Regions from separate parts of the Streptomyces sp. NPDC054841 genome, predicted to be linked through region 2. Evidence: riboswitches for the same ligand, from Rfam matches in the RefSeq annotation. Region 2 holds a riboswitch; the other holds the start of a gene.
The links. Region 2 has a riboswitch for cobalamin ahead of metE (5-methyltetrahydropteroyltriglutamate--homocysteine S-methyltransferase). Riboswitches for the same ligand answer to the same signal wherever they lie in the genome.
Positions count from the first base shown of each region.

Region 1: it holds a riboswitch for cobalamin, as region 2 does, so the genes downstream of both, ACWGI8_RS29110 (prenyltransferase/squalene oxidase repeat-containing protein) here and metE (5-methyltetrahydropteroyltriglutamate--homocysteine S-methyltransferase) in region 2, are expected to answer to the same signal.

Region 1 is NZ_JBSGZO010000276.1:2,346-10,721, forward strand. Features, by position in the region: gene ACWGI8_RS29095 (ATP-binding cassette domain-containing protein) at 1-1,467, opposite strand, end outside; gene ACWGI8_RS29100 (energy-coupling factor transporter transmembrane component T) at 1,464-2,555, opposite strand; gene ACWGI8_RS29105 (SCO2322 family protein) at 2,945-3,637, opposite strand; gene ACWGI8_RS29110 (prenyltransferase/squalene oxidase repeat-containing protein) at 3,739-4,998, opposite strand; cobalamin riboswitch at 5,091-5,238, opposite strand; gene ACWGI8_RS29115 (MBL fold metallo-hydrolase) at 5,330-6,370, opposite strand; gene ACWGI8_RS29120 (hypothetical protein) at 6,612-7,256, shown strand; gene ACWGI8_RS29125 (hypothetical protein) at 7,812-7,934, shown strand; gene ACWGI8_RS29130 (hypothetical protein) at 8,284-8,376, opposite strand, start outside.
Region 2 is NZ_JBSGZO010000436.1:540-7,015, forward strand. Features, by position in the region: gene metE (5-methyltetrahydropteroyltriglutamate--homocysteine S-methyltransferase) at 1-1,977, opposite strand, end outside; cobalamin riboswitch at 2,130-2,350, opposite strand; gene ACWGI8_RS35780 (MurR/RpiR family transcriptional regulator) at 2,662-3,582, opposite strand; gene ACWGI8_RS35785 (SPW repeat protein) at 3,827-4,306, opposite strand; gene ACWGI8_RS35790 (YbaY family lipoprotein) at 4,442-4,783, opposite strand; gene ACWGI8_RS35795 (hypothetical protein) at 4,780-5,007, opposite strand; partial or broken gene ACWGI8_RS35800 (amidohydrolase) at 5,113-6,476, opposite strand, start outside.

The DNA.
Region 1 (8,376 bases), on a different contig from region 2:
TACGGACGGGTGCGCGTCGGCTGCCGCGGGGCGGCTGCGCCGGGTGTCGGGTAGGGACGGGTGCGCGTCGGCGGCCGCGGGGTGGGTGCGCTCGGCCTGGTGGTCGGGCGGGGTTCCGCCGTCGGCTGCCGCGGGGCGGCTGCGCCGCAGGAGTCTGCCGAACAGGCTCCGGGCGGCGAGCCCGCGTGCCTCGGCTGCGGGCGCGTGGTGGGTGCGCCCGGCCTGGCGGTCGGGCGGGGTTCCCTCGCTCGCCCAGAGCTTCGCCTGGGGGTACCCCCGTTTCGCCCCGCTCGCCGGTGCGGGCCGTCGTGAGGGTGCGGGTCCTCCGGCCGTAGGTGCCTCGTCATTGGCGGCTGCGGACCGTGGGCCAGCCGGAGCCGGAGCCGCAGCCGCGGGCGGGAGCCGGTCGGACGACGCGTCCGCGGGCCCGAGCCGGTCGGCCGACGCATCCGCTGCGTCGGCGAGTGCGGTCGGGGCGGCCTCGTCGGATCCGCGAAGCGGGTCGGTGTCCGCCTCCGTACCCCATGTCTCGCCCGGGGCGGGGGCCGCCGTCGCGGGTCCGCGGTGGGGGGCCGGGGGCTCGCCCACGGCTTCGGGAAGGGGCGGGGTGGGGGAGAGAACAGCGGCCGCACCCGGAACCCGCGGCTCCGTCCCCGACAGCCGCGCCCGCAAGTCGCCCGCGCGGCGCCGCGCGTCCCGTACCGACAGCGGCAGCGGGTCCCAGCCCGCCAGGCGGCCGAGGGCGACGACCGGGGGGTGGACCGGGGAAACGGTCATGATGTCGGCGGGGGCGCCCGTCACCGGGGGCTCGCCAGGAGCCGGGAGCAGCACGACCTGGTCCGCGTACTGGACGACCCGCTCAAGTCGGTGCTCCGCCATCAGGACGGTCGTGCCCAGATCGTGGACGAGCCGCTGGAGGACCGCCAGCACCTCCTCCGCCGCGGCCGGATCGAGCGCCGACGTCGGCTCGTCCAGAACCAGCACCCTCGGGTGCGGGGTCAGCACGGAACCGATCGCGACGCGCTGCTGCTGGCCGCCGGAGAGCGTCGCGATCGGGCGGTCGCGAAGACCGGCCAGGCCCAGCAGGTCGAGGGTCTCCTCGACGCGGCGGCGCATCACGTCCGGGGCCAGGCCCAGCGACTCCATCCCGTACGCCAGCTCGTCCTCCACCGTGTCGGTCACGAAGTGGGCGAGCGGGTCCTGGCCCACCGTGCCGACGAGATCGGCGAGCTCGCGCGGCCTGTGGGTGCGGGTGTCCCGGCCGTTCACCGTGACCCGGCCCCGCAGCGTGCCGCCCGTGAAATGCGGCACCAGCCCGGAGACGGCACCCAGAAGTGTCGACTTGCCGACTCCCGACGGGCCGACGAGCAGAACCAGTTCGCCCTCGGGGACGGTCAGGTCCACCCCGGCGATCGTGGGCGCGGCGGCGTCGCCGTACGTCACCGAGACGTTCTCGAAGCGGATCACGACGACTCCTCCGGCGGTGCGGGAGCTACGAACGCGGGCATCAGGCCCACCAGGACCGACACCGCGGGCCACAGCGGCAGGGTGGGCGCGGTCAGCGGTACGACGCCGGGGTGCAGGGCGTCCGGATCGTACGAACCCGCCCGGATCATCAGCGCCGCGACCGCCACGCCCGACCCGGCCACCAGCCACGCCCGGACGCCCCAGTGGTCGGGGCGGTAGCGGGTACGGACCTGACGGCGCCCGCCGAGCCACAGCCCCGCCAGCGCCGCGGCGAACCCGCCCAGCAGCACCGGCAGTCCGTACCCCGCCCCCTCGGCCGCGAGCAGTCCGTACGAGCCGGCGCAGACCCCGAGCAGACCGCCGAGCGTGAGGGCCGACGTGGTGTGCCGGACCGCGGGCGGCACCTGTGCCGTACGCCCGTACCCCCGCGCGTCCATCGACGCGGCCACCGCGACCGACCGCTCCAGCGCGCCCTCGAGTACCGGCAGCCCGATCTGCAGCACCGCCTTCACCCCGCCGGTCGGGCGGCCGCGCAGCCGGCGGGCGGTGCGCAGCCGCACCACGTCCGCGACCATGTTCGGCGCGAACGTCATCGCGACGACGACGGCGACGCCCGCCTCGTACAGCGCACCCGGCAGCGACTTCAGCAGCCGCGCCGGGTTGGCGAGGGCGTTCGCCGCACCGACACAGATCAGCAGCGTGGCCAGCTTCGCGCCGTCGTACAGCGCGAACACCAGCTGCTCGGCCGTCACCCGGCCGCCGATCCTGATCCCCTGAGACCAGTCGGGCAGCGGTACTTCCGGCAGCGTCACCAGCAGATGCGTACCCGGAATCGGCGAGCCGAGGACGGCGGAGAAGACCAGCCGGGCCGCGATGACGAAGAGCCCCAGCTTGACGAAGGCGCCGTACGAGCGGGCCCACGGCGCGTCGGTGCGGCGCGCCGCCACGACGTACCCGGCGACGCCGACCAGCAGGCCCAGGAGAAGGGGGTTGGTGGTCCGGGACGCGGCGGTGGCCAGACCCAGAGCCCACACCCACCACGCCCCCGGGGGCAGCGCGTTGCTGCGGCTCGCCTCGGGGGCGCGCAGGACTCCGCCACGGGGCGGGCGCCGCCCCGGGCGCTCGCGGTGTGCAGCGTCGCGGCGCGTGGCGTACCGGTCCCGGCCGGGGCGGCCGGTGTGGCCGTCCGCAGGCGTCGCCGGACGGGCTGGGAACGTGCCGTTCTCGTGGGCGCGGCCGGTGTGGCCGTCCGCAGGCGTCGCCGGACGGGTTGGAAACGTGCCGTTCTCGTGGGCGCGGCCGGTGTGGCCGTCCGCAGGCGTCGCCGGACGGGCTGAAAACGCGCCCTCCTCAGGCGCCGCCGGGCGGGCGGGAAACGTGCCGTTCTCGTGGGCGCGGCCGGTGCGTCCGTCCTCAAGCGCCGGACGGGCTTGATGTGTGCGGTCGGTACCGGCACGGCGGCCGGGGCTCGGCGGGGTCATCCGCGACGGCGGCGGGACTGCCAGAACGCCGCCGCGCCCAGCGCGAGGACCGCGGCGACACCCGCGAGGAGGCCGAGCGACGGGCCGCTGCCGGTCGCCTCGGCCGTCTCGGCAGGCGCGGAGGCGGACTCCGGGGAGGACTGCGACGAGGACTGCGGGGACGCTGTCGTCGACGGGGCGTCGCCCGACACCTGTTCGCCGCAGCCCGTCCTCGGGCAGCCGGAGATCGCGCACAGCAGCGCATCCGAGTTGTAGCGCAGGGGCTCGGCCACCGCGGCGAGGGCCTCCGCACTGGTGGCGTCGGGACGGACCTGCGCACAGCCGGTGCGGGGGGCCGGCGGCGTCTCGCCCCCCGGCGCGTCGGCGGGGGTGCCGAAGTCGACGACCACGCCGACGCGCTTGGTGCCGGCCTTCGCGGGGGTACCCGCGCACAGCGCGGCGAAGCCGGGTGCGGTCCGGGGCCTGGCAGAGTCCTGCGAGTCCGCACTGACGGAGAAGCGGAAGCCGTCCACCGTGCCATCGGCCGGCCGGGCCGTGGCCGGGCCCTGGGTGGCGTACGCCCAGGCCCCGCCGTCGGACTGCCAGAACGACCAGTACCGGTAGCCCGCCGCCTGCGCGGACCCCGCGCCGCCCAGCACGGTGAGCGCGACGCCGAGGGCGAGGACGAGCGCCGTCAGTCGTGCAGGCACGACCGTGCCCACCCCTGTGCGCGTCCCGTACCACCGCGTCCCGTACCACCGCGCACCGCGGGCGCGGGCGCGGGGGCGAGTGCGGTCGGTCGCCCTCGGCATCACTGCTGCTGGTTCTTCCGGCGACCGCTGATCAGGAAGCCGATGCCCGCGCCGGCCGCGACACCCGCGCCGACGATCCACCAGATACCGGCGCTGTCGCCGCCCTTGTCCGTCTCGTCGTCCGAGTCGCCCTCGCTCGGCTGCGGCGTGGCCGCGTCCGTGGCCGTGGGCGCGGGGCCGGTCGCGTTCAGCTGCTCGACCAGGTCGGCACCGCCGAAGTCGCGCGGGTCGGCGCCGGACGCGTGCGCGGCGAGGATGAGCTGCGCGTACGCGGCAGGTCCGGCGTCCTTCGCCCAGCCGGCGGAGTTCTTCTCCAGCCAGGCCACCGCACCGGCCGCCTTGTCACTGTGCCCGGCGGCGGACAGGGCGAGCACCGCGTCCGCGGTGTTGCCGAAGTCCGGCAGCGGAGCCGGGTCGGTCGCGCCGGGCATCGGCGGCGAGTCCAGGTGCCCGGTCTTCGCCAGGGCCTTCGTGAGGTACGCGGCGCCGTTGCGCGCGGCCTGCTCCGGAGTCGCCCTGGCCGGGCTGGCGCACTTCGGTTCCCCGTCCGGCTTCGGGCCGCCGGCGATCATGCCGCGGCCCAGTCCGCCGAGCACGGCCGCCGCCGTGGCGTCGCCGTTCGCGAGCAGCTTGCCCGCCTTGTCCGGCTGGTACGCGAACGCCCCGCCGCCCGTCGCGTCGGCACACGGGATCGCGAAGGAGACGAGTGCGTCGTACGGGGTCTTTCCGTCCTTCGACTTCACGTCGCCCGGCTTGGCCTGCGCCGCGGCGAAGGCGCCGATCACGATCGACGTGGAGTTGGCGTCGGACGGCATGCCCGGGTTGTAGCTCCAGCCGCCGTCCGCGTTCTGCACGGACTTCAGCCACTCCAGGCCCTTGTTGACGGCGTCCTGGTGCCCGCCGAGGGCGCGCAGGGACTGCACGGCGGCCGCCGTGGCGTTGGTGTCCAGCATCGTCTTCGCGTCGCACGGCTTGCCGGCGTCCGCGCGGTACGAGGCGAAGCCGCCGTTCGCGCACTGCTGCCCGGTCAGCCAGTCGACGGACTTCGCGGCGGGCACGGTCCGCATGACGTCCTGCGCGAGCAGCGCCAGCGACTGCCGCCAGACACCGTCGTACGTCGGGTCCTTGGTGCCGTACAGCCCGGCCGGGATCGTGGGCGAGGGAGAAGGGGTGGGCGCGGCCGTCGCGGCCGGGGCACCGGCCACGCAGAGCACGGCGGAAGCGGCGGCGAGCGCTGCTGCGCTGCGGCGAACGGTCATGGCGGACTGTGCCTCTCCTGTCGGGAGCCGGGCACAGGCACGCTGAGGCACCAGGCTCCGGCGCCGTATACCTCGACGGTGCCGGCCACCGGGCGGTCCCGATGGCGCGAACCGGTCACTCCGGTACGAGGCATTCCGACTCACCGCCTGCGACGGCGGCTCACGGTTGCGGGTCAGTGCCGGATTTGCACCGGCTTCCCCCCGTACGGTGTGATGACGACTCGCACACTCTACCGGTCCGTATGCCGGGCCCCCGGGGACGGTCGGCACTGCCGGGCCCGCGCGGACGCGCCCGCCGGAATGCCGGCGCCCCGGCCGACGGGGACGGGCGTCAGTGAGCCGCCACGTACGCCACCGGATCACTGCCCGCCACCGCCTCCGCCCGCCCCAGCTTCACCAGGCGGCGCAGATGGGCCTCCGCCTCCGAGACCGCGATGTTCCGTGAGCCGTAGGGGATCTGCTCCCAGGGGCGGTTCCACTCCATGCGCTCGGCCAGCTGCCACGGAGTGAGCGGCGCGGCGAGGAGCTCCAGCAGTCCGCCCAGCCGCTCCTCGTGGTGGGCCAGCAGCTCACGGACTCGGGCGGGGGCGTCGGTGAAGGCGTGCTGGTGCGCCGGGAGGACCTCGGCGACGCCGAGGCGGCCCACACGCTCCAGGGAGTCGAGGTAGTCGCCGAGCGGGTCGGTGACGGTGGAGTCGTCGGGGTCTTCGTAGAGGCCGATGTGCGGGGTGATCCCCGGCAGCAGATGGTCGCCGGAGAAGAGCCGTCCAACGCCGGGGAGGTTCGCCGGGTGCTCCTCCTCCAGGTGCAGACAGACGTGCCCGGGGGTGTGGCCGGGCGTCCATATCGCGCGCAGCCGACGGCCGGCCAGGTCGACCGGCTCCCCGGGGACGATCTCCCGGTCGGGCAGGGCGGCCCGGAGCCCGGGCAGGGTGCGCATCCGGCCTTCGGCGCGCGCCGCGCGCAGCGGGGCCAGATGCTCCTCGGGGGCGCCGACGGCGGCGAGCTTGTGGGCGAGGTAGTCGAGCCAGGCGCCGGGCCGTGCCTCGCGGGTGCGGCGTACGACGGCGGTGTCGGCCGCGTGCATCGCGATCCAGGCGCCGGACGCCTCGCGCACCTGACCGGACAGTCCGTGGTGGTCGGGGTGGTGGTGGGTGATGACGACGCCGTGGACGGCGGCCACCGAGGTGCCGATGGCGGACAGGCCCTCGGTGAGGGCCGTCCAGGAGGCCGGATCGTCCCAGCCGGTGTCGATGAGGACGGGGCCGCGGCCGGTGTCGAGGACATGGACCAGGGTGTGGCCGAGCGGGTTGTCCGGGATGGGGACCTGGAGGGACCACACGCCTCCGCCGTGCTGGATCACCTGTGGCATGCGTCCTCGAATCTCCGGAGGCGGCAGGGGCATTGCTCACTATAACGAGAACTGATGGACCGTCAGAATGGTCGGGGAGAGTTTGCCGGCATCCCCGGCCGGCCTGCGTCTCGGGTGTCGCCACGCCGAAGATCGTTCTGGTTGAGGGTTCTTGCGCCGACATGACAGGCAGTGCTCGCTGCGATCCACTGGAAGAGGACCTCATGTGCGTCGACAGCGAGGAAGAGCGCTGGGAGGACCCGTGAACACCACAGGCCGCTTTGCTCGCAGGGCCACCACCGTGAGCCTGACCGCCGTTCTGGTCGCTGCAGGGACGGGCGGGGCCACCGCCGCCGGCACGCCCCACGACTTCGCCCGCACGGGCGGCCTCCGCGCCTCCGCCACCGCCGCCGACGACGACTGGATCTCGGTCACCGGCCCGCCTCGCAGCATCACCGCCGAGTGGGTCGAGACCACCGACAAACCCACCGGCATCTCGGTCAAGATGCCCGGCAAGGCCGAAACCCAGGAAGGTTCCTTCACCCTCGACTCCAAGTCGATCCAGATGCGCATTTACAAGGTCGAGGACGGGAACAAGCGCTTTGCCTTCGAGGTCGCGGACACTTCGGGAACTGACGTCAAGGATGCGCTGGGCACGGTCATCCCAGGCGCTGCTGCCCCGGTCAGCGGGACCGTGACCAGCAACCGCGCCACAACAGTCGACGGCCACCCCGCCCGCGAGGGCCGTATCACGTTCAACAGTGACGGCGTCCCGAGCGTGATCCTCATCCGTGTCATTGCCGCTGACGGCCAGCTTGTCGTGCTTGCGACCAGTGCCCCCACTGCGAACGAGAAGGGCCTGAACGTGCTCTACAAGCGCTTCACCAGCAGCCTGCGCATCCCCTGACCTTTCCGTTCGGGTGATCACCCGAACGGTGCGAATGAGTCTCTCCGCATGCGTGAACGTCAGGGTGTGCGCAGGCTGGGAGAAGCTGCCGCCCGTGCGCACGGTGAGGGACGATGATCGTATCCGTGGTGTCGATGCCGGAAGGGCTCGTCGCTCGTACAAACCTGCCGGAGGCCCGTGAGCGTCTCGCGGCATCGCGCTTCCTGCTCGTGGACATCGAGCTGCCCGAGAAGGCGTCGCCCGACGAACAGCCGGTCTCCCGGCAACTCGGTCTGGAAGCCGAGGGCTTGACGTGGCTGGGCAGGGAAGGCGAATCCGTACGGGCCGAGTTCCTCGGGGACACTGCGGGCTTCGTCGTGCCCGTGGTCGAAGCGGGCCAGGTCGCCCATATGCATGCCTTCGTGACCGAGCGGTACCTGGTGATGGTTCACCGAGGGCCGATGGGACCGGTCGCGAGCCTCATCGGCCGGTTGCGGAGCGAAAGGCCTTCCGACCCCGTGGCACCACGCGCTCCTGCCCTATCTGGAGGCCACGGACGAGACCTTTTCGCGAAGGATGCTGAGCCGCAGCTTTCCGGAGGAGCGGCAGCGGCTCGCTCGCTCGTACCTGCGCGCCGCCAGGTTGGTGACCCGGCTCTGGCGGAAGCTGCACGACGACAGTCTCGACGTCGATGACTGATGGGCCCATCAGCCCTCCTCCGTGGCTTTGTTCAAGAACTGATGGCCCGTCAGAATTGTCCGGATGCGGACCGGTCGAGCACCGGGGAGGGCCGCTACGCCCCCACCCGAAGCCGCCGCTCATCCGCGGCGTCGCTGATCGCCGGCCATACCCCCGCCACCATGCCCTGACCGACGGGACCGTCGGGATCCCTGCGGGCATGGAGTCGTGCAGGCGGCCGTCTCCGGCTCCAGCGACCGGGATCGCTGGAATCGTTCGAAGGGAGCCGGCCGGACCTGGCGCAGTGCGGCTGGTGCCCTGAGTCGGGACGCTTCTCTGGCGTCAGGTCGGGCATGGCGTGCCGCCTTCGCTACGCGGCCGCGGTGTTCGTCGGCGCGGTGTCGGGGTGGTGCTTCAGTGCCATACGGGCTCTCACTCGCGCCTCGCCCTCCATGGTCACCCA
Region 2 (6,476 bases):
GTAGCACATATGGGTGTGGATCTGGGTGTCCGGGCGCACCCCGCTGGTGGTGAGGCGGAACGCCTCCGTCGCCCAGGTGAGGTAGCGAGCCCGGTCCGCGGCGCGCAGCGGCAGCGTTTCGCGCAGGGCGGGTTCGTCGACCTGGATGACGGAGGTTCCCGCCGCCTCGAGGTCGTCGACCTCGTCCCGCAGGGCGAGAGCGACCTGGCGTGCGGTGTCCCCGAGCGGCTGGTCGTCGCGGACGAAGGACCAGGCGAGCATGGTGACCGGGCCGGTGAGCATGCCCTTGACCGGTCGGTCGGTGAGCGACTGCGCGAAGCGGGTCCAGCGCAGGGTCATCGGTCCGGGGCGGGAGATGTCGCCGGCGAGGATCGGCGGGCGGACGCAGCGGGTGCCGTACGACTGGACCCAGCCGTGCCGGGTGGCGAGATATCCCGTGAGCCGCTCGGCGAAGTACTGCACCATGTCGTTGCGTTCGGGCTCACCGTGCACCAGGACGTCGATTCCGGCCTCCTCCTGGAAGGAGATGACCTCGCGGATCTCGGCCTCGATGCGCTCCTCGTAGCCGGCGGTGTCGATACGCCCGGCGCGCAGATCGGCACGGGCGGTGCGCAGTTCGCCGGTCTGCGGGAACGATCCGATGGTGGTCGTCGGCAGCAACGGCAGCGCGAGGTGGGCGCGCTGGGCGGCGGCCCGCTCCGGGTACGGCTGCGCGCGGCGGCCGTCCGCGTCGGTGACAGCTGCCGCCCGGGCGCGCACCGCCGGGTCACGGGTGATCGCCGAACCCGCACGGGAGGCCAGATCGGCCCGGTTCGCGGCCAGCTCCGCCGCGATCGTGTCCGTGCCCTGCGCGAGGCCGCGGGCCAGGGTGACGATCTCGGCGGTCTTCTGGCGGGCGAAGGCGAGCCAGCGGGCGATCTGTGGATCGATGTCGTGCTCGACGGTGCTGTCCAGCGGGACATGCAGAAGCGAGCAGGAGGCGGACACATCGACCCGGTCGGCGAGACCGAGCAGGGTGCCGAGGGTGGCGAGCGACGCCGAGAGGTCGTTGATCCATACGTTGCGGCCGTCGACGACGCCGGCGACCAGGCGCTTGCCGGGCAGCCCGCCGGCCGCGGCGAGTTCGTCGAGGTTCGCGGCGGCCGGGCCGGTGAAATCGAGGGCGAGACCGTCGACGGGAGCCTTGGCCAGGACCGGCAGCGCTTCGCCGAGCCGGTCGAAGTAGGAGGCGACCAGCAGCCTGGGCCGGTCGCTGAGGCCGCCGAGGCCGCGGTAGGCGCGGGCGGCGGCGTTCAGCTCGGCGGGCGTGCGGTCCTGTACGAGGGCGGGCTCGTCCAGCTGCACCCACTCGGCCCCGGCGGCCCGCAGTTCGGCGAGTACCTCGGCGTACACCGGCAGCAGCCGGTCCAGCAGCGTCAGCGGCTCGAAGCCGTCGTCGACACCAGGAGCGGGCTTGGCCAGCAGCAGATACGTGACCGGGCCGACGAGCACGGGGCGCGCGCGGTGGCCGAGTGCGAGCGCCTCCTCGAGTTCGGCGACCTGCCTGGCCGGATCGGCGGAGAAGACGGTGCCGGGTCCGAGCTCGGGGACCAGGTAGTGGTAGTTGGTGTCGAACCACTTGGTCATCTCCAGCGGCGCCACGTCCTGGGTGCCGCGTGCCATCGCGAAATAGCCGTCCAGGGCGTCTGCCTCGACGGCGGCACGGTGGCGGGCGGGGATCGCGCCGACCATCACGCTGGTGTCCAGGACGTGGTCGTAGTACGAGAAGTCACCGGTCGGCACCTCATGGACACCGGCCTCCGCGAGCTGCCGCCAGTGGGTGCGGCGCAGGCCGGCGGCGGTGTCCCGGAGGGCGTCCGCGGTGACGCGGCCCTTCCAGTAGCCCTCGATCGCCTTCTTCAGTTCCCGGTTCCGGCCCTGCCGGGGGTAGCCGTACACGGTGGCCCGTGCTCCCGTGGCTGCGGACTTGCTGGTCACGGAACTCTCCTTCGCGAGCGTGTCTCCGATACGACCCCGGGAACGGATCGAGGGCGCGAAGGAACGGCGACCGGGCGGCCGGATGTTGCCCGTGTCCGCCTGGTGTGTGCGCCGACCCGCCCTCGAGGTCACCGGGATCTCCGCACGCGTACGTCGCGTGCGGGCAACGGGCAGGTCTTCGGACTCGCGGGCACGTCGCCGGTTTCCCGGCGGACACCTACTGGCCGTCGCTTCCCAGACCCGGCCGGGCCCAGTGCGTATGACGGCGGTCGTTCCCGCTCACCGCTGCGGGGCAGTCCCGGATTCCCACCGGGTTCCCTCTTACGACACTCCTGTCCAACTGACAGGGCGTACCAGCTGCACGGTCAGCGTAGGGGGTACGTGGGTTCGCGGACACCACTGTTCACATTCCGGAAGGAATGTGCGGGTGCGGGCGGCCTGCATGCAGCAGACCGGCCGTCTTGCCGGCGGCCCCGGCCCAGGGGTTGACCGGGGCCGCCGGGGGGCAGCCAAGGGGAGAGGCTGCCCTAACAGAACACCGTGGGGCCGACGAGGAGGAGTGTCGTCCGCAGTGCCACCTGAAGTAAATATATTTACTGCCAAGTACGCAAGGGCATGAAAAAATTCATGCACCTCTGGGTGTGAAAGTCCCCCCTGCAAGACCGTCGCCCGGCCCCGCCCGCGTCAGTACTCCAGGAAGAAATCGTGCTGCTCAGCGGCCTGCTCGTACTGCTCAAGACGCATCTGCGTACGCTCGGGATCGGCATCGGCCATGGCCTGGAGGATGGCCGCCGACAGCACCCCCGGCGCCGCGTACGAGTCGAAGACCAGACGCGATCCGGTGGCGGCCGTGAACGCCACGTCGGCCTCGTCGACCAGCGGCCCCATCGTCAGGTCCGTGATCAGTGCGGTGCGCAGGCCCGCACTGCTTGCGGCCCGCATCGCCGCCAGTGTCTCCTTGGCGTGCCGCGGCATCGCGAACGCCAGCACCCATGTGCCGCCCGCCTCCCGGGACTGCAGCAGCGCGTCGTAGGCCACGCTCCCCCCGCGCGAGACCAGACGCACGTCCGGATGGATCCGCCTCGCCCCGTACGCGAAGTACTCCGCGAGCGAAGAGGAGATCCGCAGGCCGAGAATCGTCAGCGGGACCGACCGGGCGAGCTCCCGGCCGATGTCGAGCACCTTGCCCGTGTCGGCGAACACACGGCGCAGGCCCTCCAGATTGCCGATCTCGGCGTCGACGGCCGCCTGCAGTTCGTTGCGGCGGTCCTCCCCCGTGTCCACCGAGCCGGCGACCGCGCTCAGCGCGATGGGCTGCAGCGCCTCCCGCAGCGCCGGGAACCCGCTGAACCCCACCGACGAGGCGAAGCGCGTCACCGACGGCTGACTCACCCCCACCCGGTCCGCGAGATCCGTGATCGACAAGAAGGCGGCCTCGGTGAGGTGGTCGATGATGTACTGCGCGATCCGCCGCTGCGCGGGAGACAGCCGGTGCCCGCCGAACAGAGCGCGGACCCTCTCCACAGGCGTCGGCTCCGCATCGGGAGACTGCCTTCCCGGCGTGATAGCAGACGCCTGCGCGCGCGCATGCTGCCCTGATGGCACGGTGTGCCTCCTTCGCGTCCCACTTGGGTTCAACATAGCTCACGCACCGTGGTCGCCCACGGGAACCGTCGGCCACTGTCCGGCTGGTGGGACAGCCCCGTACGCGGCTGCCGACTGCGGCCGCCGTACGGCGAGTTCGGGGACGGCTGAGCGGGAGAACCGGCCGTCGTACGGGAAGGCCCCGACCCGGTCGGCACGTGCGGGAGCTTTCCGGGGGCGGGGCCTTCCCTGAGGCGGGACGCGCTCAGCGTATGGGGCCGATGTCCGGGCCGCCGCGCGCGGAGGCCCGAGAGCGGCGGAGGCCGCCGACGCGGCGCTCGGCCACGGCCGCCATGGCCAGACCGAGCAGCAGCGCCACGACGCCGACGATGACGTTGCTGACGATGCTGCGGGTCGTCGCGACGTTACCGGCGACGACCCAGGGGGAGATGATCGTCCAGGCTCCGATGGCTATGGCGCACCAGGCCTGGGAGTGGGTCCGCTCGTAGGCCGAGCCGAACCCGCCCATGCACAGGGCATAGGCGACACCGGTGATCAGGTTGCACACGGCCAGCGTGGTGAGGCCGTTGAACCCGGCGATCCACGGAGAGGCCGCCAGGTACAGGCCCGTGAGGAGGGCCAGTGTCTCTATCGCCTGCGCGCGAGGCGTCGAGGTCGCCCGTTCGAAACGTGCGCGCATCTCGGCCAGGTCGGGGTGCTGCTCGATGCTGGGGTGGGTGGTCATGGCGGGCCGCCTCCTTCGGAAGCGTGAAATCGGCCGTTCACCTGCAATGAAACGCTTTCTGCGCAGTTCCGGTCAACGCGGCCGGGACAACTCGTGGGGACGGATACGGACCGTGTCCGGGCGGCAGCGGCACGGTCATACGACGGTGACGGGAGCGATCAGCCCATCGGCCGACTCCGGCGGGACGGGGGTGGCCTGAGTGCTGATCAGGTCCCCCTGGGACAGGGCTCCGGTGCCGGAGAGGTCGATGTGGACCCGCAGTCCGTAGGAGGCGCCGGGGTCGAGGTCCGGCACCCTGACGGTGAAGGGCACGCGGCCCCCCGGAGTCAGCTCGACGTCCGTCTGGACCTGTGCGCCGACCACCGTGGAAGGACCATCGGCAAAGGAGACGTCCCGGACCTCGACGAGGACCCGGGCCGCCAGGGTCCTCGGACTGTCGGCGGGGAGGGTCACGAAGCCCGCGACGGTGTCCGTCATCGCGGCCTGCCCGCCGGCAACCGTGCGGGGGCCCGCTCCGGGTCGCGCTCGTCGAGCCGCGCCAGGAGCGCGGCGACCTCCGCGGTGATCGGCAGCCCGGTCCGCTCCTCCACGAACAGCCGCCGGCCCGCGGGGCCGGCCTCGAAGAACACGTACTGCCCGGCGGGGCGCCGGGCGGCGGTCTTCTTCGTGCGGCGGGTGCGCCCCGACGGGCCGGCGTTCATGCGTCTCCTCGGTGCAGGGGATGGAACGTGCTCGGACGGGGACTTCGTCACCTCCATGCGTTCCACCCCCTGCCGCTCGGCGGAGATAGGACTTACTCGTCCAGTCTAGGCGTCGGGGGTGGCGTACACGCGCTCTCCCCCGACGTAGGTCAGCGCGACCTTGGCCTCCGCGATGGCCTCGGGCGGCCCCGCGCACGGGTCCCGGTCCAGGACGATCAGGTCGGCGAGGGCTCCGGTCCGGACGCTGCCGGTGTCGTCGAGGTGGTTCACGTACGCCGAGCCCGCGGTGTACGCCGTGAGCGCGGTGGTCAGGTCGATCCGTTCGTCGGGCAGGAACACCGGGCTCCGCTCCCCCGGCAGGACGCGGTTGACCGCGACGTGGATGCCCTCGATCGGGTCCGGGCTGCTGACCGGCCAGTCGCTGCCCGCGGCGAGGGTCGCACCCGCGCGCAGCAGTGCGCCGAACGGGTACTGCCATGCCGCCCGTTCGGGTCCGAGGAAGGGGATGGTGAGCTCGTCCATCTGCGGTTCGTGCGCGGCCCACAGCGGCTGCATGTTGGCCGTGGCGCCGAGCTGCCGGAAGCGGGGGACGTCGTCGGGGTGGACGACCTGCAGATGAGCCAGGTGCGGGCGGGTGTCGGTCGGGCCGTTGGCGGCACGGGCGGCCTCGACGGCGTCCAGGGCGTCGCGTACGGCCCTGTCGCCGAGGGCGTGGAAGTGGGCCTGGAAGCCGAGCGCGTCCAACTCGGTGATGTATGCGCCCAGTTGTGCCGGGTCGACGAAGCTGGTGCCGCGATTGGCGGTGGCGCAGCCGCAGCGGTCGAGATAGGGGTCGAGCAGGGCGGCGGTGCCGTTCTCGGCGACTCCGTCCAGCATGATCTTGACGGTGCCGGCGCGGAACCGGTCGTGGGTCAGCGCGGCCCGGCGTTCGACGAGCTCCGGGATCTGTTCCGCCCCGCGCTCGCGGTCCCACCACAGGGCGCCGACGACGCGGGCGGTGAGCAGCCCGTCCCGGGCGGCCGTGACGTAGGCGCCGGACGGGTCGTCCATACCGAGGAAGTCGCCGATGAGCGCGTCCTGCCAGGCCGTGATGCCCAGGGAGTGCAGATACCGCTGGGCGTGCAGCAGGGCGGCGAGCCGGTCGTCGGGGGTGGCCGAGGGTGTCAGGCGGCCGACGAGCTGCATGGCTCCTTCCTGGAGCATGCCGGTGGGTTCGCCCGAGGCGTCGCGCTCGATCCGGCCGTCGGCGGGGTCGGGGGTGTCCCGGGTGACACCGGCGAGCCGGAGGGCGCGGCTGTTGGCCCAGGCGCCGTGGTGGTCCCGGTTGGGCAGATACACCGGCCGGTCCGGGACGACCGCGTCGAGCAGCTCCTTCGTCGGCGTTCCGCCTTCGAAGGCCTCCATGGACCAGCCGCCGCCGGTGATCCACTCCCGGTCGGGGTGGGCGGTGGCGTACGCCCGTACGGCGG